Regions from separate parts of the Rahnella perminowiae genome, predicted to be linked through region 1. Evidence: predicted binding sites of a transcription regulator. Region 1 holds the regulator's gene; the other holds the start of a gene.

What was found. Region 1 encodes LexA, which represses DNA repair genes until DNA is damaged. Its sites were predicted from a motif close to TNCTGTATGTACATACAGNA; they were not measured.
Region 2: a site for LexA is predicted at 2,019-2,038, ahead of uvrB (excinuclease ABC subunit UvrB). Genes of this name have one in related genera too.

What each region holds. Positions count from the first base shown of each region.
Region 1 is NZ_JAFMOT010000185.1:230,512-242,404, reverse strand. Features, by position in the region: gene pgi (glucose-6-phosphate isomerase) at 1-627, shown strand, start outside; gene psiE (phosphate-starvation-inducible protein PsiE) at 879-1,286, shown strand; gene ubiC (chorismate lyase) at 1,376-1,915, shown strand; gene ubiA (4-hydroxybenzoate octaprenyltransferase) at 1,957-2,823, shown strand; gene plsB (glycerol-3-phosphate 1-O-acyltransferase PlsB) at 2,923-5,406, opposite strand; gene J1781_RS20385 (diacylglycerol kinase) at 5,642-6,010, shown strand; gene lexA (transcriptional repressor LexA) at 6,130-6,738, shown strand; gene dinF (MATE family efflux transporter DinF) at 7,021-8,385, shown strand; gene J1781_RS20370 (CsbD family protein) at 8,575-8,784, shown strand; gene zur (zinc uptake transcriptional repressor Zur) at 8,936-9,445, opposite strand; gene J1781_RS20360 (ROK family transcriptional regulator) at 9,545-10,732, opposite strand; gene J1781_RS20355 (DUF5107 domain-containing protein) at 10,842-11,893, shown strand, end outside.
Region 2 is NZ_JAFMOT010000156.1:251-12,143, reverse strand. Features, by position in the region: gene uvrB (excinuclease ABC subunit UvrB) at 1-1,893, opposite strand, end outside; gene J1781_RS04155 (hypothetical protein) at 2,484-2,699, opposite strand; gene J1781_RS04150 (ABC transporter ATP-binding protein) at 3,048-3,758, shown strand; gene bioD (dethiobiotin synthase) at 3,763-4,440, opposite strand; gene bioC (malonyl-ACP O-methyltransferase BioC) at 4,503-5,294, opposite strand; gene bioF (8-amino-7-oxononanoate synthase) at 5,278-6,429, opposite strand; gene bioB (biotin synthase BioB) at 6,433-7,470, opposite strand; gene bioA (adenosylmethionine--8-amino-7-oxononanoate transaminase) at 7,651-8,928, shown strand; gene J1781_RS04120 (LysR substrate-binding domain-containing protein) at 8,929-9,882, opposite strand; gene J1781_RS04115 (methionine aminotransferase) at 10,037-11,191, shown strand; gene J1781_RS04110 (ABC transporter substrate-binding protein) at 11,233-11,893, shown strand, end outside.

The sequences.
Region 1 (11,893 bases):
TACATGCACCGTTTTGCCGCTTACTTCCAGCAAGGCAACATGGAATCTAACGGTAAGTTCGTTGACCGTAACGGTAATCCGGTGGATTACCAGACGGGCCCGATCATCTGGGGTGAGCCGGGCACTAACGGCCAGCATGCGTTTTATCAGCTGATTCACCAGGGGACTAAAATCATCCCTTGTGACTTCATTGCGCCAGCCATCAGCCATAACCCGCTGAGCGATCACCACGCGAAACTGCTGTCTAACTTCTTCGCCCAGACGGAAGCGCTGGCATTCGGTAAATCTCTGGACGTTGTCGAGAAAGAATTCGCCGATCAGGGCAAAAAACCGGAAGACGTGAAACACGTTGCGCCGTTCAAAGTGTTCGAAGGGAACCGTCCGACCAACTCCATCCTGCTGCGTGAAATCACGCCTTACAGCCTGGGTGCGTTGATCGCGATGTACGAACACAAAATCTTTACTCAGGGCGTGATCCTCAACATCTACACCTTCGACCAATGGGGTGTAGAACTGGGTAAACAACTGGCAAACCGTATCCTGCCAGAACTGGAAGATGACAAAGACGTGACCGGGCATGACAGTTCGACTAACGGCCTGATCAACCGCTTCAAAAACTGGCGCTAATACCCGTTATCCTTCGCGCTGCCCCGGCGTTGGCTGCCTTCATGAACCCCGCTCACATACTTGTGTATGCTCCCGGGGATTCATTCAGTTGCCGCCTGGATGCAACACGAATGATTTAGGGCATTAAGGTTTTTATACGTCAAAATAAAAGGGTTAGCCTTCACCGGCTGGCCCTTTTTTAATGGCGCTTTTCCTGTGCTGACTCTGTGGTATTCTGCGGGTATTAATAACAAAAGTGGGATGTAGATCACATGGCAGGATCAAAGCGGGCATTAATGATATCCGTCATTATGCAGCGAATTTTGAACATATTCTTATTAGGACTGGCCGCAATCCTGATGATTTTTATCGGGCGTGAAACCTACCACTTAGCAATGGTGCTGTTCGTGAATAACGATCAGTCGTCCTCGTATCTGCTCATCGAGGGGATTGTGATTTACTTCCTCTATTTTGAGTTTATTGCCCTGATAATTAAATATTTTTCATCGGGCTATCATTTCCCTTTACGCTATTTTATTTACATCGGTATCACCGCGATCATCCGTTTGATCATCGTTGATCACAAAAGTCCTTACGACACATTGGTTTACGCCTGCGCCATCCTGGTGCTGGTTGTGACGCTGTTCCTGGCCAATGGCGAACGTCTGCGTCGCGAATAAATGAGGCAATTACTGCCTCGCATTCATACGCTAGAATGTGAGGCAGATAATTCATTGGAGGTATGAACACCTTCATTACGGAGCCATTGATGTCTGATTCCCATTCCACCGAAAAATCCCCGATCCACTGGTTTGACGATCCTTCGCAGGTGCCTGCGGATGTGGCTGACTGGCTGATGGAAATGGGATCCATGACCCGCCGGTTTGAAAAACAGGGTGTGACCGTCACCGTGAAACCGCAAAACGAATGTTTTGTCAGCCGCGAAGAACTGGGTGAAAGCGAGGCGCAGCAGTTGCCGGAAAGCGCCCGTTACTGGATCCGGGAAATCGTATTGTTTGGTGACGCACAACCGTGGCTGCTGGGGCGCACGGTCATTCCTGAAGAAACACTGACCGGGCCAGATCTGGCGCTGGTCGATTTAGGGACTGTGCCGCTGGGCCGCTACCTGTTCAGTGGCAATAATCTGTCCCGTGATTATATCCATCTGGGTCAATTACACAGTGAGCAGGGCGAGTTATGGGCACGCCGTTCCCGCCTGCGCTTGTCTGACAAGCCGCTGTTGTTGACCGAAATTTTCCTACCGGACTCACCGGTTCATCGTCCGCAAAGTCAGGCGGAGCAGGAATGAGTCAGACTAACCAAGCAGGAGAACAAAGAGTGTCAGGAAGTATGACTCAGGGCACATGGCGTGATTACTGCCGCCTGATGCGTATTGATAAGCCGATCGGCTCATTGTTGCTGTTGTGGCCAACGTTATGGGCACTGTGGGTAGCCGGTGGCGGAATGCCCTCTGCGAAGATTTTGCTGGTCTTCGTGCTGGGCGTGTTTTTCATGCGTGCCGCCGGTTGCGTAGTGAATGACTACGCCGATCGCAAATTTGATGGTCATGTAAAACGTACCGCTCAACGGCCATTGCCGAGCGGGGCGATCACTGGCAAGCAGGCGAAAATATTATTCGTCGGACTGGTGCTGGTGTCATTCCTGCTGGTTCTGCTGCTTAACCGCATGACCATTTTACTGTCTCTGGCCGGACTGGCGCTGGCATGGATTTACCCATTCATGAAGCGCGTCAGTCATCTGCCTCAGGTCGTTTTAGGCGCAGCGTTTGGCTGGGCTATCCCGATGGCTTATGCGGCGGTGAGCGAAAGTGTGCCGCTCAGTTGCTGGTTAATGTTCGTGGCAAATATCTGCTGGACGGTGGCTTACGATACGCAATACGCGATGGTCGATCGTGACGATGATGTGAAAATCGGCGTGAAATCGACAGCGATTCTGTTTGGTCGTTTTGACACGCTGATCATCGGCCTGCTGCAACTGGCAACGCTGGTGCTGATGGGCATTGTCGGTCATCTTTCCCAGCTCGGTGCACCGTTTTACTGGTCGCTGCTGCTGGCTGCTGCGCTGTTTGTACATCAGCAGAAGCTGATTGCCCAACGTGAACGTGATGCCTGTTTCCTGGCTTTCCGCCAGAACAATTATGTCGGGCTGGTGCTGTTCCTCGGCATTCTGATGAGCCTGTCAGGGTTCACGTTGTAAATATTCCTGAACTGATTCAACGCCCATAAAAAAACGCCCGGCCTCCGTAAAGAGTCCGGGCGTTTTTATGCAGCCAGCACTGGCTGGCGCTAATGGCGGTTAATGATTGGTATCGCGCACATCCAGCTTCGGCTCCGCCGGAGGCGCAGTCGGTTGCGGCAAATCAGACGGCATACCCGCACTCTCAATGGTCAGCTTGATGTCTGATGTCATCAGATCACTGAGCATGAGATAAATTTCACGTGTTTGTTCCTGAATGGCATCACCGCTGTCACTGATATAGCCTTCAGCGCGAAGTGTACCGACCAGCGTCGAGAAAACGGCTTTATCGAAGAATTCAGGGGCATTGATACCGTGCAGTACGGACAAACGCTGCGCCATAATCCGGCTCTCTTTTTCCAGCGCACCACGGTTGATACTTGGGTTATTGGTGAGCAGGGAGAAGGTAATCGCGTAGCGTTGCAGCGTTTCACGTACACCGGCCGCCAGCAGTTGCAGGGTACGGATCCGCGCCGGATTAAGGGTCAGTTCATCATCTTCAAGATGAATGATTTGCTGACGTGCCAGTTCCAGCGTCAAAACATCCAGTACCTGTGGCAGCTCAGACGTCTCGAAATGCATAAACAATTCGGCTTTGAGCATCGGATAAATCAGTTCGACCTGACGCAGTAATTCCGCGCGGCTGACCTGACGGTGATGCATCACAATGCTTGAAATCAGCGACGGCAACACCAGCATATGATGGATGTTGTTGCGGTAGTACGTCATCAGAACGGCCTGTTCGCGAGGCAGTACGATGATGTCGCCAATGTTGTCTTTCTCAACCTGGAACTTGTTCATGTTCAGCGCGTGATCGAGCAACTGATCGGCAGTCAGATCCGGCACCGTTGAATCCGCGTTGTAAGGTACGTTACGCAGTAATTGCAGGTAGCAGTCTATTTGCTCGGTCAGTTGTTCACGAGTCAGTGAACGCTGACGGGACGCCAGCAGCGCGGTACAACACAAGTTCATAGCATTGGCAGCCGCTGAATTGTTGATACGCACCATGATCTGTTCTGCTAAGTCCTGTACCGTTGGCGTCAGCCAGCTAGGACGTTGTGCTTCGATCGGGTCGATGGCTTCACGCCAGGTCGGCACATTCTGGTTCAGGTAAGTGGTCAGATGCAGCGGTTCACCAAAGTTCACATAACCCTGGCCGAGATTGCGCAGCTTGCGCAAGCCGTTAAGCATTTGCGTCAGGCTTTCTTTCTCTTTAGTCGCACCGCGCAATTCTTTGGCATAGGTGCCCACTTCCATGACGTGCTCATAACCGATGTAAATTGGCACCAGCGTGATCGGGCGTGAACCACCGCGCAACATGGCCTGAATAGTCATGGCCAGCGTACCGGTTTTCGGCTCCAGCAGGCGTCCGGTTCGCGAACGCCCCCCTTCCACAAAGTATTCCACCGAATAACCACGGCTGAATAGTTCGCCCAGATATTCACGGAACACCGTTGAATAGAGCTTGTTGCCTTTGAAGGTTCGACGAATAAAGAACGCACCCAGACGGCGGAAAATCGGGCCAGCTGGCCAGAAATTCAGGTTGATGCCAGCGGCAATATGCGGCGGTACCAGCCCCTGATGATAGAGCACGTAAGACAGAAGCAGATAGTCCATGTGGCTGCGGTGGCAGGGCACATACACAATTTCCTGACCGTCCAGCGCCAGCTGGCGTACACGCTCAGCATTATTAACATTGATGCCTTTGTACAAACGGTTCCACGTCCAGCTCAGTACGCGATCAGAGAGGCGCACGGCTTCATAAGAGAAGTCAGCGGCAATCTCTTCCATCAGGGCGATGGCATTTTGCTGGGCTTTTTCGTGGGAAATTTTCTTGCTGCGGGCTTCGTCTTCAATCGCTTTTTCAATGGCTTTTGAGGACAGCAATTTGTTGAACAAGTCCTGACGTGCCGGAAGACGTGGGCCAACGGCGGCCAGACGTTGACGGGAGAAGTGCATCCGCGCCACACGTGCCAGCTTTTGAGCAATGGTTTTATCTGTGCCGTGTTCCGTCGCCATATAACGCAGGGAAACAGTATTGGAGAAGCGGACAAAACTGTCCCGCCCCAGCCAAAGCACAGCGAAGAATTTCTGGATGCCGTTCAGTACGCGCAGATGTGGCGTGTCATCCTGACCTTCACGGCCCGGTGCCCGACCAAACATCACCGACACCGGCAACATCTGAATGTCTAAATCCGGGTTATTGCGGTGCAAATCAAGGTAGTCGTGGAACAGCTTTACGGATTCCTGCTTCGGCGTGTAATAAGAGAATACGCGCGGACCTTCAGCAATAAAGACATGGCTTGGCAGCAGGGTTCCGTCAATTTCCAGCGGAATAAGGGGATCAGGCAGATTCTGTGCCAGACATTGCGCACGCAACGTCAGCAAATCGGCTTTGGAATTATAGGGCAATACATACAAAATCGGCCGCGTCGGGTCTAAATGCAACTCGGTAACCGGATCTGAAGGTATGACCTTGCTCTTTACCAGCAATGAGAGCGGTAAATTCAATAATGTGTAATAAAGTCTACGCCAACCTGACATAAAAACGTGAAGCCTCTTGTTAGCCATTTCGCCGCAAGGATACCAGAAAGCTCAGATGAGATCTGTGGTGATGCAATACCCTTCTTATTTCAAGCCGCAGGGGTGTTGGCTTAAGACGTTCACCCGAATCACTTACTCATGTAAGCTCATCAGGATTCACTTCTTTACCGCCTTTCTGCACCCCGACTATTTGGGGTATAAAGTGCGGCAAATTCTCTAAGGATCAGTAAAAGAAATGGCTAACCAAGTCACTGGATTTACCCGAATTTATAAAGCAGCTGGCTATTCCTGGAAAGGGCTGAAAGCGGCATGGCAAAATGAAGCGGCCTTTCGCCAGGAAGCCAGCGTCGCTATTCCGTTAATTTTGTTATCTTTTTGGTTTGATGTCAGCCCCGTAGAACGCATTCTGCTGGTGGGATCCGTTGTTTTGGTCTGTGTCACTGAACTGCTCAACAGCGCGGTGGAATGCGCGATAGACCGTATCGGATCTGAGTTTCACGTACTTTCAGGCCGTGCAAAAGATATCGGCTCGGCTGCCGTACTTCTGACCATCATATTGGCGTTTTTTGTCTGGGTCAGCATCTTTTGGCCACGATGGTTCTGATTTGGAATCTGCATTCCAGGAATCAACGTTATGCCCTGTTTTTATTCAATCTTAGGTTTTCATTGATCGTTTAGCTGTATATACTCACAGCAAGACTGTATAAACAACCAGGGGGCGGAATGAAAGCTTTAACGACCAGACAACAAGAGGTCTACGACCTTATTCGCGATCATATCTCCACCACCGGTATGCCACCCACCCGCGCAGAGATTGCATCACGTCTGGGGTTCCGTTCCCCCAATGCGGCGGAAGAGCATCTCAAAGCGCTGGCGCGTAAGGGTGTTATTGAGATTGTTTCCGGCGCATCACGCGGCATTCGTTTGCTGATGGAAGAAGAAGAGGGTTTACCGCTGATCGGCCGGGTTGCTGCCGGTGAGCCGTTGCTGGCCCAGCAACATATTGAAGGACACTATCAGGTCGATCCGGCCATGTTTAAGCCGAGTGCCGATTTCCTGCTGCGTGTCAGCGGTATGTCGATGCGTGATATCGGTATTCTTGATGGCGATCTGTTGGCTGTACATAAAACGCAAGACGTGCGTAATGGACAGGTTGTCGTGGCCCGTATAGACGATGAAGTCACCGTGAAACGTCTGAAAAAACAGGGCAGTGTGGTGCAGTTATTGCCTGAAAACAGCGATTTCCAGCCGATCGTGGTTGATTTACGTGAGCAGAATTTCAGCATTGAAGGGTTGGCCGTAGGCGTCATCCGCAACGGTGACTGGATCTGACCTTCGTACTTCGGGCTGCAGATGCGTTGGCTGCGTGCGTTCACCCGAATCACTGACTCCTGTCAGCTCATCGGGATTTTTTTACTTGCCGCCTTCCTGCAACTCGAATGACTCGGTCAGATATTACTGGGTCAAATTCTTGATCCCAATGGTCATATTGTTGATTTGCGGGTTCGTTAGCCGCCTCTGACATACCGCTAAGCTTTAACGTTTCATCTCGTCGCCCCTTCCGGGGCGATGTCACTTACAGGCATAACCTGAACCTCCGGCATGAGATTCTCTATGCAACATCATTCCCTGCGACAAACACTCAAAAACACCTTTTTAAGCCCCGCCGATAAGGCGCTCTGGAGGCTGGCATTGCCGATGATTTTTTCAAATATCACGGTGCCTCTTCTCGGGCTTGTGGATACGGCGGTGATCGGTCATCTCGACAGCCCGGATTATCTCGGCGGAGTGGCTGTGGGTTCGATGATCACGACTTTCCTCTTTATGCTCTTACTTTTTTTACGGATGAGTACCACCGGCATGACCGCTCAGGCGCTGGGCGCGAATGATAACCGGTTGCTGGCGCGCGCTTTCGTACAACCCTTTCTGCTGGCCGTATTGTCTGGTCTCACCATAGTGTTGTTCCGGCACCCCCTGATGGAACAGGCGTTTCATATCGTCGGGGGCAGCCAACCGGTGCTTGAACAGGCGAGGCTGTTTATCGAAATTCGCTGGTTCAGTGCCCCGGCTTCACTGGCGAATCTGGTGATCCTTGGCTGGCTGTTGGGCATTCAGTATGTTCGCGGGCCGGTGATTTTGCTGATTGCCGGGAATCTGCTGAATATCATTCTGGATCTGTGGCTGGTGATGGGGCTGGGCTGGAATGTGCGTGGTGCTGCCATGGCGACGGCAAGTTCCGAGTATTTCACGCTATTTATCGGGCTGTACTTTGTCTGGCGGGTGATGAAGCAACGGGGTATAACCGGCGCACAAATCACCTCGGCCTGGCGTGGTAACCTGCGCCGTCTGCTGGGGCTTAACCGCGACATTATGTTGCGTTCACTTCTGCTTCAGCTTTGCTTTGCCTCACTGACCGTTCTCGGCGCACGGCTTGGCAGCCACATCGTGGCGGTGAATGCGGTGCTGATGAACCTGCTGACCTTCACCGCTTTTGCGCTGGACGGTTTTGCCTATGCTATCGAAGCGCATTCCGGTGAAGCATTCGGTGCCCGGAATCGCCAGAAATTGCTGGATGTCTGGCATGCCGCGTGCCGTCAGGCCGGGCTGGTTGCCCTGATTTTTGCCCTGATTTATGCGCTTGCAGGCGGGGCGATCATTGATGCGCTGACGTCACTACCTGAGTTACGCGAACTGGCGGACCATTATCTGGGCTGGCAAATCATCCTGCCGCTGGTAGCTGTCTGGTGTTATTTACTGGATGGCATGTTTATCGGTGCCACGCGCGGGCGGGATATGCGTAACAGTATGGTCGTGGCGGCGATAGGATACGGGCTGACGCTTTTCAGCTTACCGCTGTTGGGCAACCATGCCTTGTGGCTGGCATTGACGGTTTTCCTGGGGATGCGGGGATTATCCCTTGGCTGGATTTGGCGCCGTTACTGGCGGCACGACACCTGGTTTTCGCTTCATGCGGACTGATTTGTATGCTTTTCAAAGGAATAAACCCCGCCCTGGCGTTATTTCCTGCTTTGGATTAATCCTAATAACGGGTTTTATCTCTGTTTCAGGAGGATTAATCGAGATTCTCTACTAACCTTTAAAGTGTTAAGGACGAACTGCAAGCCAGAAATGCAGTTCACAAAACCCAAGGTAACAGGAGATATTATTATGAATAAGGATCAAGCCGACGGTAATTGGAAACAGTTCAAAGGGAAAGTGAAAGAACAATGGGGTAAATTGACTGATGATGACCTGACAGTGGTTGAAGGTAAACGTGATCAGTTAGTGGGTAAAATTCAGGAGCGCTATGGCTATCAGAAAGATCAGGCCGAGAAAGAGCTCAATGAATGGGAAACCAAAAATAAATATCACTGGTAACATGCGACTCCCCCTCGCATATCAGTGACGTATCCTGAAAAATGCTGCTCCTACCCGGAACAATTCAGGATACGGGTACACGGAAGTACCCAACCTTTGCATTTCATCTTCCCGCAGTCTTTCAGTTCCTCTGCCGTAACACCTTCATCTCTCAGCGTTTTTTCACCACTATACTGTGGTCGTGATCACACCGGTCATGGCTGTCACAGGTTTCCACTACTTTACATTCTGCACATAATCCATGCGCTTCCACCACAGAATGGCGAAGATCAAAGCCGGATTCCATTGCCAGTTTTGCCAGGCGCTCTTCAATGCCATCGGTGGTTTTTTCGGTGACCAGCCCACAGCGGTCACAGATAAACAGCGCAGAAGTATGGCTTGGCTCTTCAAAATGATGGCAGAGAACATAACTATTTGCAGATTCAACGCGGTGAATAAACCCCTGTTCCAGCAGAAAATCCAGCGCCCGGTAAACCGTTGGCGGTTTCGCCTGAGGTTCGCTCACACGCAACAGATCCAGCAAATCATAGGCGCTGATCGCACCGGGTTGTTGCGTCATCAGACGCAGTACTTCCAGCCGCTGCGGGGTCAGGCGAACATTGCGCTGCTGGCAAAGCTCTTCAGCTTGTGAAAGTAATTTTTCCGGGTTATTCAGGGTCATGGCAACGGTCTCTGAGCGCAGATTGGAATAAATAGGCCACATCATGCGACCCGTGATGATTTTACCATGCTTGCACCAAAACGACGAATTATGCGCCATTCAACCTGCCATCGCGTCCAGCGCCTTTTCCACATACAGATATCCGATACCCATAATCTGCTGCTCCCGGCTCAGTATTCCCGGTGCAATATGCGTCGCCTGAGTTTTGACGTGATCGATACGATCAAAGGGATTGAGGCCGCTTTGTCCGCAGACGGTTTTCAGCCAGGCATCGCCAAAACCACAACTGCGGCCATAAAGATAAATGTGATTGATATTCAGAATGTTGAGAAAGTTATACAGACTCAGCCCCAGCGCGCGGGCACCTTCCATAACCTGCTCGCAAATGGCACTTTCACCCCGATGATAGCGGTCGATCAGTTCCTGTGTTGAAGGCGTTCTCCTTGCCGGATCCGCAGGCTCAAGCTGACGGGCCTTTTTCTTTAATGCTGACAATGAGGCCAGCGTTTCGAGGCAACCATATCGTCCGCAGGCGCACCGGTCGCCTTGGGGATCAATGATGGTATGGCCGATTTGTCCGCTGCCAAACAGATTACCGCGATAAATTTGCTGGTTAATCACGAAGGAAGAACCGATGCCGTAATCGACATTAATTACACAAAAATCCTGATGATAATTAATGCCTTGCCATTTCTCCGCCAGCGCCAGCATGATGCAGTCATTGTCCATCAGGATGTCAGTTTGCAACTTTTCTTCCAGAAGATACTTAATCTCAATTTCACCGGTCCAGGGTGCCTGCGGCATCCGCTGTGATACGCCGGTAGTCGGATTAACCTGCCCGTGGATCGCCAGTGCCAGCCGGATTTTCAGTCCGGGATAGCTTTTTTTGTACTGATGAAAGCAGGCTTCGATTTGCGTCAGCAGTGCATCCGGCGTTCTGACCGAAATCTCCGTCATTTGATAGTCACTCAGCGGTAAAACGAGTCTGCTGACCAGAATACTTTCGATGCGGTAAGGCGTGATATTCAGGCACAGCACGGCGCTGCCGTCGGTGGCTATCTGGTAACTTCCGCCGCCCAGCCCGCGCGAGTGTAAATTGACCGGACTGTGGATGATTAAGCCATCATTTTGCAGATCGTCGAGGATCTTACTGACGGCCGGGATCGACAGACGGGAAAGCCTGGCCAGCGTGGATTTACTGGCATTTTTCTCGCGATATAGCAACGTCATCAGCACCTGCTTGTTGAACTGACGCAGCCGCAGATTATTCAATCCGGTTACCGACATTTACTAAACCCCGTTTACTGAATTGCGTGACCGTAGCAAATCCTCCCTGTCAGTACGCTGCGTAGAATCTCGAAATTGATATTTCGATCCAGCGCACTGAGGGGAAATCATGAGCACAGCGGTAAAAGTCTGGCAGGAAGCGATCGAGCTCCCGACCTGGCTGACAGGAAAACAGGACACGCACCCGATGTTTCTGGCACACCGGGTTTATCAGGGGTCTTCCGGTGCGGTATATCCGTACGGCGTGACGGATACGCTGACCGGTGAGAAGGTTATGAAAACCTATCAGGCGCTGTATCTGGAAAATGATTTTCTTAAAATCATGCTGCTACCGGAGCTGGGTGGTCGTGTCCACCGAGCCTGGGACAAAATAAAACACCGTGATTTTGTCTATTACAACGAAGTGGTGAAACCCGCGCTGGTCGGTTTACTGGGGCCGTGGATTTCCGGGGGTATCGAATTTAACTGGCCGCAGCATCACCGTCCGACCACTTTTATGCCGGTGGATTTCACTCTTCAGGCGCACGATAACGGTGCTCAAACCGTGTGGATGGGCGAAGTGGAACCGATGCGCGGCTTGCAGGTAATGACCGGTTTCACCCTTTATCCCGATAAAGCGCTGCTGGAAATCAGCGCCAAAATTTACAACGGCAATCCGACGCCGCGTCATTTCCTGTGGTGGGCTAATCCGGCAGTTACCGGCGGAGGTGGCCATCAGAGCGTATTTCCGCCGGATGTCACCGCCGTTTTCGATCACGGTAAACGGGACGTTTCTTCCTTCCCGATAGCCACCGGCACCTATTATAAGGTGGACTACTCGGCGGGCGTGGATATCTCGCGCTATAAAAACATTCCCGTTCCGACGTCCTACATGGCCGACAAATCTGACTATGACTTCGTGGGCGCGTATGACCACGACCAGCAGGGCGGATTACTGCACATCGCTGACCATCATGTATCGCCGGGTAAAAAGCAGTGGACGTGGGGGAACTGCGATTTCGGTCGTGCGTGGGATCGTAATCTGACCGATAACAACGGGCCTTATATTGAGCTGATGACCGGCGTATTCACCGATAATCAGCCGGATTTCACCTGGCTGGATGCATTTGAGGAGAAGTGTTTCGTTCAGAACTTCCTGCCTTACAGTGCCCTGGGTACGGT
Region 2 (11,893 bases), on a different contig from region 1:
AATGCGCTGCTCCAGCGCTTTTGGCGTAAGCGATTTGAAGGTCTGCGCCGCTTCGGCATCGCGTTTGTCTTTGTTCTTTTTGGTCTTCGGTTGACCGAGTTGCAGGATGTCGGAGATCTTCTTATTCAGCCCCATCGGCGTGATGCCGTTTTCGAGGTTATACGCTTCCTGTTTGGCGCGACGACGTTCGGTTTCTTCAATGGCACGGGCCATCGAGTGGGTAATTTTATCACCGTAGAGAATCGCTTTACCGTTGAGGTTACGCGCTGCACGGCCGATGGTCTGGATGAGTGAACGTTCAGAACGCAGGAAGCCTTCTTTATCCGCATCCAGAATGGCCACCAGCGACACTTCCGGCATATCCAGCCCTTCGCGCAGCAAGTTGATCCCCACCAGCACGTCAAATTCCCCCAGACGCAAATCGCGGATAATTTCCACACGCTCAACGGTATCGATGTCAGAGTGCAGGTAACGCACCTTCTCGCCGTGTTCTTCCAGATACTCCGTCAAATCCTCGGCCATACGTTTGGTCAGCGTGGTGACCAGCACACGCTCGTTAATCGCGACACGTTTACGGATCTCCGATAACAGGTCATCCACCTGTGTGGTCACCGGCCGTACTTCAATGATCGGATCCAGCAGACCGGTCGGACGCACCACCTGATCGACCACATCGTCACCGGACTTCTCCAGCTCGTATTTCCCCGGCGTGGCTGAGACATAAATACTTTGGGGTGCCAGCGCTTCGAATTCCTCAAAACGCATCGGGCGGTTATCCAGCGCGGAAGGCAGACGGAAACCATATTCCACCAGCGTTTCTTTACGAGAGCGGTCGCCTTTGTACATACCGCCGATTTGCGGAATGGTGACGTGCGATTCATCGACAATCAGCAGGCCGTCAGCCGGAAGATAATCAAACAACGTCGGTGGCGGCTCGCCCGGCCCGCGGCCGGACAGATAACGTGAGTAGTTTTCAATACCGGAGCAATAACCCAACTCATTCATCATTTCGAGATCAAACTGCGTACGCTGGCTGATACGTTGCTCTTCCAGCAGTTTGTTATTGGCAAGCAGCACCTTGCGGCGATCCGCCAGTTCGACCTTGATTTCTTCCATCGCCTGTACAATACGTTCGCGCGGCGTTACGTAGTGCGTTTTAGGGTAAATGGTAAAACGCGGCACTTCATGTTGCACCTGGCCGGTCAGCGGATCAAACAGCGAAAGACGTTCAACTTCCTGATCAAACAGCTCAATGCGCAACGCCAGATCATCCGATTCAGCCGGGAACACATCAATCACTTCGCCACGCACGCGGAAAGTACTGCGCTGGAAAGCCTGATCATTGCGCGCATATTGCAGCTCTGCCAGACGACGCAGGATCGAACGCTGATCGATAATCATCCCTTTGGTCAGATGAAGCATCATTTTCAGGTACAAATCCGGATCGCCCAGACCGTATATCGCTGAAACAGAAGCCACCACAATGACATCACGTCGTTCGAGCAGAGCTTTGGTGGCAGAAAGGCGCATCTGCTCGATGTGTTCGTTCACCGAGGCGTCTTTTTCGATAAAAGTATCTGAACTTGGGACATACGCCTCTGGCTGATAATAGTCATAGTAAGAGACGAAATATTCGACGGCGTTTTCCGGGAAGAATTCTTTCATCTCACCGTATAACTGCGCGGCCAGCGTTTTGTTGGGCGCCAGTACCATCGTCGGACGGTTCAGATCCGCAATCACATTCGCCACGGTAAAGGTTTTGCCCGAACCGGTGACCCCGAGCAATGTCTGGTGCGCCAGCCCGTTCTCCAGCCCTTCTTCCAGACGGCGTATCGCCTCTGGCTGATCGCCGGACGGTTTAAATTCGGAATGCAGTTTGAACACTTTACTCATGACGGGCTACCTGACTGAAATGGGAACGCATAGGGCCGTGCGCGCTGTACGGGTGAACAGTTTGCGGAAAAATAGTATGAAAGACTTCGCGATTTTTGCCAGCCCTGATTTTACCTTCGCTATAATACTGTATATAAAACCAGCTTCCAACCGATAAAGAATGTTTGCGTTTAACCTGCTGGCGCTGCTGCACTTTTTTAGGATATGAAAGATGAGATCTCTCACCATCAGGTGACATTTTTTCCCAAAATTCTTTCCCCTTCCGCTTTCTGACCACAGGCTGACGAAGATTGACACAACTATGACGAACGAATTACGACTGTATTGCTTTTAGGTAACTCATTGATTAAAAAGATTATCACTAAAAAGCTGCGAATACGGGCAAACTGAGCGGAACCCGCATGCTGACTCGTCTGTAGCAACTTTTCTTACTCTCATGCACAAGGTTATCCACAGGAATAGTGGATAAGTCTCAGCACGCCCCGCGCTGCGGGAGTTGGTAAAAAACAGGATTTTGCCTCCTGCCGGTCTGAGAGGTCTTTTTTAGTTATTTTTTATCTTTTTTATCTCCTTATTTATGCCTATTTTGCCTAGAGAGTCAGGCTGATGTTTCTTGCAAAAACCAAAAGTGCATCCCGACAGGATTTTTTGCTCATGTTTGTCCATGAGGTTGCACCAAAAGCAGTAAGGGCAGCACTGGCAAAGTGCAGTTCCCTTGATGCCGCACCCTGCGGGGGAAAACTCAAAACCTCAGAAACGCTAATGAATAATCCTAAATTGTAAGGGGCTTGGCTGGTAACACCCATGCAACGCCCCTTTTCCCTGCCGTTTTTACAAACTTGGCCTGAGAGTTGCAACGTCTGTGCATGAAAAGGTTAAGGCAGCCAGAACTGCTTTTTTCACCCCGGCGTAAAAAATGAAGATCTCCCTGTTTTCTGGGGTACAGAATCATTTTTAACGTAGGGAAACCTCTCTTAGCCCCATTTATGACTGGTTAAGGGATATTTATCTGTCATTGATGCTGTCAGATTGTCCGTCAACAAACGGGATTAAATTCTGTCAGGGGCATCAATAGCGGAACATAAATGTCAGAAATATGACAGTGGCCGTCAAAGTGAAGTTCAGCGGAAGGCTCCGTGCGGGAGGGAGATCTGATGTTAAGTGTAAAATCAGTTAATCAGTATTATGGGCAAAAACATATTCTGTGGGATATCAATCTCGAACTGTACCGCGGTCAATGTACCTGCCTGATCGGGCGAAATGGCGTAGGAAAAACCACGCTGGTGAACTGCATCATGGGGCATCTTCCGGTGAAAAGCGGTGCAATTTCCTGGCAATCACGTGATGAAGAACCGCAAAGTCTGCTGAATTTGCCGGTCGAAAGCCGTGCGCAAATGGGTATCGGTTACGTGCCACAAGGACGGCAGATTTTCTCCCAGATGAGCGTCGATGAAAACCTGCAAATTGCTATGATGGCCAGCCGGAATAAGACCCGTCGTGTGCCGGTAGAAGTGTATGACCTTTTTCCGACACTAAAGGAAATGGGAGCGCGCAAAGCCGGTGAACTTGATGAAAGCCAGCAGCAGCAACTGGCAATCAGCCGTGCACTGGTTCAGGAGCCTGAATTACTGATTCTGGATGAACCCACCGAGCATACCAGCGCATCGATGGCGGCGAATATGGGTAATATTATTCACCGCCTGAACCGTGATCTTGGTCTGACATTGTTGCTGGTCGGCCATAAATTGCCGTTCATCCGCAGCGTCGCGGACCGTTTCTGTCTGGTCGATGACGGACGAAACATCGCGCAAGGCACGCTGGCGCAGCTTGACGATACGTTAGTCAAAAATTATCTGACCGTCTGATGTCTCAGCGGGTGAGGCGGTCCAGATCCAGATATTGGCCTAAATTCACGTCCAAACCCTGAGTCAGGTACGGGATCTCGCCCAACAGGGGCGCAGGCAGCATACGCGTGAGCGTCTCTCTGTAAGCCTGATGATGCTTCCCCGTTTCCTGAATGTCATTGGCTATCCAGCCTGCCAGAGGCAAGCCGCTTTGTACAATGGCCTGCGCCGTCAGCACGGCATGGTTAATACAACCGAGCCGCATGCCTACCACTAACACTACCGGCAATTGTTCGGCCACCGCCCAGTCGGCAAACGTGTAATCTGCCGTCAGCGGCGTGTACCAGCCGCCCGCGCCTTCCACCACCACCCAGTCCGCCAGCGGTTCGAGATGACGCAACCCGTCTGATAACACCTGTGGATCAATCGGCCGGTTTTCCAGTTCGCTGACGATATGAGGTGACGTCGGTTCGATAAACGTGCACGGGTTCACTTCGTCATAACGCAGCCCGACAGTGCTGTAAGCCTGCAAGGCCAGCGCATCACTGTTGCGAGGCCCTTCCCCGGTCATTTCACTGCCTGATGCCACCGGTTTATAACCGGCGGTTGTGTGTCCGGCGCATGCAGCAGCCTGTAAAAAAGCAGTGGTCGCCACGGTTTTACCGACTTCAGTGTCGGTGCCGGTAATAAAGTATTTTTTCATGATTTATTTTAATAAAAGTCTGGTGTTGGTTGGCTCCCTCCCCTGCGAAGGGGAGGAGTCGATCAGCGAGGGATCAGTTCTTCGACCTGCAAAATGCCGTAGACCAGCCGGTAGTTGAGCGGCAGGATGCCGTCGCGGCGGGCATAGTGTTTGTCCAGTAATTGCAGACGTTCCCTGCCACCCAGGCCGCCGAGCCGGCCGTTCTTGATGTGCGTCGCGCCGATGCCTTTCAGCGAACGAAGCAGTGACATGACATCAGGAAATCGGGCAACGTGATCGCTGAACGTCACTTCATGACGATACGGCGCACAGGCTTCAGCGATTTTGTCCGGTGTCAGGAACTGGTTCACGTGACGCCGGCCATCGACCTTCATCCACGCCGCAGCCAGTTCATTGAGCGAACCTTCTGCCAGGGTAGAAAACAGTACCAGCCCGCCGTTGCGGGTGACCCGGTGCATTTCTTCCAGCGCGCGCGGCAGTGCGTTGCACCACTGCACGGCCAGATTGCTAAAGCAGATGTCGACAGAATTGTCGGCAAACGGCAGACGTTCGATGTCCCCAGGGATATATTCATCGGCTGAATCCAGTTCACGCGCACGGTTCAGCATGCCTTCGGAGAGATCCAGCGCAATGACATTTTTGCCCTGCGCGCGCCAGTACCGGCTGAAGTGGCCGGTGCCGCAACCGGCATCGACGACAATCTTGCCGGAATCTTTCAGATACGGCGCTGCCAGCGCCAGCAATTCCTCACCCACATCACGCTGCAACTGCGCGGCGTTTTCATAGCTGATGGCGGCGCGACTGAACGCATCGGCCACCGCTTGTTTGTTCACTAATTCAGTGACTGCACCCATAAAGGGACTCCAGCAAAAAATCGATATCTTCCGGCTCATGCGCCGCCGTCAGGGTAATGCGCAGCCGCGCACTGCCCGGTGGCACCGTCGGTGGACGGATGGCACTGACCCATAAACCGCGCCCGCGAAGCGCCGAAGCCAGATCCAGCGCGGGCTGATTTTCACCCACAATCACCGGCTGGATCGCCGTTTGCGAACCGGTGAGCTGATAGGGCAAACCGGCGGCACCCGCGCGAAAACGCGCAATATTGGCCGCCAGTTTATCACGCAAGCCGTCATCCTGCCGGACTCGTGCCAGTGACGCCTGTAACGCACACACCTGCGCTGCCGGCATCGATGTGCTGTAAATCAGATGGCGGGCGAACTGCAATAAATAATCGGCAGTAGCATTATCACACAGCACCGCCGCGCCGCAGCAACCGAAAGCTTTTCCGAAGGTGACCACCAGCAGTTCCGGCCTGATGCCCTGCTGCCAGCAACTGCCCCGCCCTTGTTCACCGGTAACACCCACGCCGTGTGCGTCATCGACCATCAGCCAGCTGCCGTGTGCCTGGCATAAATGCTGCAGATCAGCCAGCGGTGCCATGTCGCCGTCCATGCTGAATACGCCTTCGGTCACCACCAGCGTTTCACCGGTTACCGGTTTTTCTAACAGGCGTTGCAGGGAATCCGGCTGATTGTGATGAAAACGGCGCAACAGCGAAGGCGCATGCGCTGCGGCTTCCAGCAAAGACGCATGGCTGAGTTTGTCAGCCAGCACGCGATCATCGCTTTGCATCAGCGCCGCGAGAACCGCCTGATTTGCCGCAAAACCGGAGATAAACAGCAACGCACGCGGATATCCCTGCCAGCCGGCCAGCTGTTGCTCAAACTCTGCATGCGCATCGCTGTAACCAGTGACGTGGCCGGAACCGCCGCTGCCGACACCATATCTCTGCGCGCCCTGCTGCCACGCGGCAATCACGTCTGCGTCCTGACTCAGACCCAGGTAATCGTTACCTGAAAAGTTCAGATAACGCCGTTCGCCCTGCGTCAGGAAGCGTGCGCTGCCGCCCAGGTTTGGCTGCCGTACGCGAAATGCCGCTGCCTGTTTACGCGCGGCTACCGCTTCGTTAATCCGCGTTTGCCAGCTCATCGGTTATACGGCGGCGTTGTAAAACTGGTCGGTATCCGCATGAACCAGCTGTTCAGCCAGCGCGGCCTGCTGCTGGTTATCGCCCATTTCTGTTTCGAATGCCTGCGGGTTAAGCCCCAGTTTGCCGAACAGAATTAAGTCTTTGTCTTCCGCCGGGTTGGGCGTGGTCAGCAGTTTACAGCCGTAGAAGATGGAGTTGGCACCGGCCATAAAGCACATTGCCTGGGTCTGCTCGCTCATCTGCTCACGACCGGCGGACAAACGCACATAAGACTGCGGCATCATGATGCGCGCCACCGCGATGGTGCGGATGAAATCAAACGGATCCACATCGTCGTTATCAGCCAGCGGCGTGCCTTTCACTTTCACCAGCATATTGATCGGCACGCTTTCCGGTGGCACCGGCAGGTTCGCCAGCTGCATCAGTAAACCGGCGCGATCTTTCACGGTTTCGCCCAAACCGACAATCCCGCCGGAGCACACTTTAATGCCCGCGCCGCGCACTTCCGCCAGTGTGTCCAGACGTTCCTGATAGCTGCGGGTGGTAATGATGCTGCCGTAAAATTCCGGCGAGGTATCAAGGTTATGGTTGTAGAAATCCAGCCCGGCGTGCGCCAGACGCTGTGCCTGCGTGGTGTTCAGCGTGCCGAGGGTCATGCAGGTTTCCATGCCCATCTCTTTCACACCCTGCACCATTTGTTCAAGGTAGGGCATGTCGCGGTCATGCGGGTTTTTCCACGCCGCGCCCATGCAGAACCGGGTCGAACCGGCGGCTTTCGCCTGACGGGCAGATTCGAGCACCTGCTCGACTTGCATCAGACGTTCAGACTCCAGCCCGGTTTTGTAACGGGAACTCTGCGGGCAATATTTACAGTCTTCCGGACAGGCACCGGTTTTGATCGACAGCAAGGTACTGACCTGAACCTGACGCGGATCGAAATGCTGACGGTGGATTTGCTGCGCCTCGAACATCAGCTCAAGGAATGGCTTATCGAACAGGGCCTGGGTTTTGTCCAGCGTCCAGTGGGTGCGGGTAGTCATTGATGACTTCTCCAAATAATAATCTGTTACCCCTTCATCCTTCAGGCTGCCTAGATGCAATCAGAATGATTTTGGGCTTGATGTTTTCATAATCCGTAAACCATTTTTAATTTGTTTTGGTTTACCGTCAACGTTAAAATTATTTTTTGGTTTACAACTTACCCCCAGCAGGACTCGTTTATGACACCCGCCGATATTGAATTCGACCAGCGCCACATCTGGCACCCGTATACGTCTATGACCAAACCGCTGCCCGCGTATCCGGTCGAATCCGCATCCGGCGTGATGTTACAACTGGCTGATGGCCGCCAGCTGGTGGACGGTATGTCGTCATGGTGGGCAGCGATCCACGGCTACAACCATCCGCAGCTCAATCAGGCGGCCATCGCACAAATCGGAAAAATGTCACATGTCATGTTTGGCGGGATGACTCACCCGCCGGCGATTGCGTTATCCCGTCGTCTGGTAGAGATGACGCCTGCGGGTCTTGAATGTGTATTTCTGGCAGATTCCGGTTCGGTGGCCGTTGAAGTGGCGCTGAAAATGGCGATGCAATACTGGCAGGCGCGCGGCGAAAAACGGCAGACCTTGCTGACCCTGCGCAATGGTTATCACGGCGACACCTTTGGCGCGATGTCGGTCTGTGATCCGCAAAATTCGATGCACAGTTTGTATCAGGGTTATCTGCCACAGCATCTTTTTGCCGATGCGCCGCAGAGCCGTTTTGACGGTGAATGGAATGAGGCGGATATCGCGCCGTTTGCCAACATGCTGGACGAGAATCACCCCAAAATTGCGGCAGTCATTTTAGAACCGGTGGTTCAGGGCGCGGGCGGAATGCGGATTTATCACCCGCTGTATCTCAAACGCGTACGTAAGTTATGCGATGAATACGGCGTGTTGCTGATTGCTGATGAAATTGCCACCGGTTTTGGCCGTACCGGCAAGCTGTTTGCCTGCGATCACGCCGGGATTTCACCGGATATTCTCTGCCTCGGTAAAGCGCTGACCGGCGGCTATATGACACTCTCCGCCACGCTTACCACCCGCCATGTGGCGCAGGTGATCAGCGACGGCGAGGCCGGATGTTTCATGCATGGCCCGACCTTTATGGGCAATCCGCTGGCCTGCGCGGTCGCCAACGCCAGTCTGCATTTACTGGCGGAAAACCGCTGGCAGGCACAGGTACTGAACATTGAAAAGCAGCTGAATGCCGGGTTGCGGCCACTGGCAGAGCATCCGGCCGTTGCTGACGTACGGGTGCTCGGAGCAATAGGTGTGGTGGAAATGCGCCAGCCGGTAGACATGGCGCGGTTGCAGAAGCATTTCGTCGGGCAGGGAGTGTGGATACGTCCGTTCGGTAAACTGATTTATCTGATGCCACCGTACATCATTTCACCTGAAGAACTGAGCAAACTGACCGGTGCCATCGCCAGCGCCCTGACCACACTGTACTGATTAACCTGTACTGACTAACCGGTGCGAGGTGGACAACAGCGCGCTCAGTTTTTCCCGGCTGAGCCGCGCTTCTTCATTAAGAAAATCAATGGCAACTTTCAGCGCGGGTGTCGGGTTTTCCGGATACAACAGCGTATACGATGCCCCGCTTGCCACACACAGCGGGAACGGCGCGATCACCCTTCCCGCCTGCAAATCATCTTCAATTAATGTCAGATCACCTATCGCAACACCATAGCCCTGTAATGCCGAGTTGATCGCCAGATCCAGCGTATCAAAATGCTGCGATTTCGCCGAAGGCAGCCCCTGCACGCCTTCCTCACGCAGCCACAACAACCAGTCGCGACGATCCCGCGTCGGGTGAAGCAACGTTTTATCGGCCAGATCCGCCACTTCCGTTTTCCCTTCATGACGCGGCAGGAAATCCGGGGTACACACCGGCGTCAGCACTTCGTCAAACAGATGATGCGCGCGGCGCTGTGATTCCGGCTGACGCCCGAACACCACGGCGGCATCAAAATGCTCGTTGCTGAAATCCACGCCGTGGGCAATGGAAGCCGTCAGCTCGATCTGCATATCGGGCCTGTCGTTTTGCAACTGAATCACCCGCGGCAGCAACCAGCGCATGGAACAGGTCGGGCATTTAATGCGTAACGTATCCGGGTGCGAACCGACACGTTTCAGGGCTTCGCCCATCAGCGCCAGCGCCTGTTGTACCGGCGGCAACAGCTGTGCCCCGCGCGGAGTCAGCGTCAGCCCGCGGGCCTGACGTAAAAACAACGGATAACCCAGCGTGGCCTCAAGCCCGGTAATCTGGCGGCTGACCGCGCCTTGTGTAATATGCAACAACGACGCCGCATGCGTCAGATTGAGCGTCTGCGCCACCACAGCAAAGGTTTTCAACACGTTGAGCGAAGGTAAATTCAGATACGGCAATTCAGGAGAAAAACTCACAGTTACCCCGTTAGGCACATCGCATAGCCATGACTTCAGATCATGACGAGTATGACAAACTTTCCATTGTCGGCACAGGGGAACTGTTGCTTAATCATTCAACACCTTTTTTTACCTTGTCATGGCCACACGGCCTGTTTTTTGGGGAAATGCTATGAAAAGCGCCATGTCGCCCCGGTCAAAATTACCTGACGTCGGCACCACTATTTTTACCGTTATCGGCCAGCTCAGCGCCGAACATAACGCACTGAACCTGTCGCAGGGTGCACCGAATTTCTCATGCCAGCCCGCATTAATCGACAGCGTCGCTAAAGCCATGCGCGAAGGTCATAACCAGTACGCGCCTATGAGCGGCGTGGCGGCATTACGCCATGCGCTGTCCGCCAAAGCCGAAGCGCTTTACGGCTGCAAATATGACGCCGACAGCGAAGTGACGGTCATTGCCAGCGCCAGCGAAGGACTGTATTCAGCCATCAGCGCTCTGGTACATCCGGGCGATGAAGTGATTTATTTCGAACCGTCGTTTGACAGCTACGCACCAATCGTCCGTTTACAGGGGGCGAAGCCGGTGGCTATCGGCCTGTCGATGGACGATTTCAGCATCGACTGGGATCAGGTCGCAAACGCGATCAACAGCCGCACCCGGATGATCATCATTAACAGCCCGCACAACCCGACCGGTGCTATTTTTACGGATGTCGATATCGAACGCCTGACAGCGCTGACTAAAAATACCGATATCGTGATTTTGTCCGATGAAGTGTATGAGCATGTGGTGTTTGACGGCGAGCGCCACGAAAGCATGGCCTGTCATCCGCAACTGGCTGAACGCAGCGTGATTGTGTCGTCTTTTGGCAAAACCTATCACGTCACGGGCTGGCGGGTGGGGTATTGTCTGGCACCGGCAGAGCTGATGGATGAAATCCGTAAAGTCCATCAGTTTATGGTGTTCTCCGCCGACACACCGATGCAGGTGGCCTTTGCCGACGCGCTGGCTGACCCGCAAAGTTATCTGGAACTGGCCGGTTTTTATCAGCAAAAGCGCGACCTGCTGGCCGAAGCCCTCAGCGAATCCCGCTTTGAATTACTGCCAAGCCGTGGCAGTTTCTTTATGCTGGCGCGCTTTAGTCATTTCAGTCCGCTGACGGACGACGAATTTGTGCTGAGCCTGATACGTGATCATCAGATTGCGACCATTCCGCTGTCAGCGTTTTACAGCAATAACAAACCTACCGGGCTTATCCGCCTGAGTTTCGCCAAAGATAACGACACGTTGTACGAAGGCGCACGCCGCCTGTGTCGCGTCTGAGACCGGGTATTTATCTGAATAACGCAGGGGAATTGTGAATAATGAAAAAATTGAAAATCGCATTGCTGTTAGGTTGCGCCGTGGCGTCTTTCTCCGCACTGGCTGACGGTTCCACACTGAAGTTCGGCCTGGAAGCACAATATCCACCGTTTGAATCGAAAAGCGCAACCGGTGAATTACAGGGTTTTGATATTGATCTGGGCAACGCCGTTTGCGCAGCGGCCCGCGTAAAGTGCGACTGGTACGACACCTCGTTCGACGGCCTGATTGCAGCATTGCAGGCCCGTAAATTTGATGCGATTAACTCGGCGATGAACGTCACGGAAAAACGTCGTCAGGCGATTGATTTCACACAAGTCATTTACCGCGTACCGACAAAACTGATCGCCAAAAAAGATTCCGGCCTGCTGCCGACAACTGAGTCACTGAAAGGCAAGCATATCGGCGTATTGCAGGGTTCGATTCAGGAAAGTTATGCGCAGGCGCACTGGGCACCGAAAGGCGTGGATATCGTTTCTTATCAGGATCAGAACCAGGTGTATCTGGATCTGTCATCCGGCCGCCTTGATGGCACGTTAGTACTGGCGCCGGCCGGTCAGAGCGGTTTCCTGTCGCGTCCGGACGGTAAAGATTATGGCTTTGTCGGCGACACCGTACGTGATGACAAGATCCTCGGCAGCGGCATCGCGTTCGGCCTGCGTA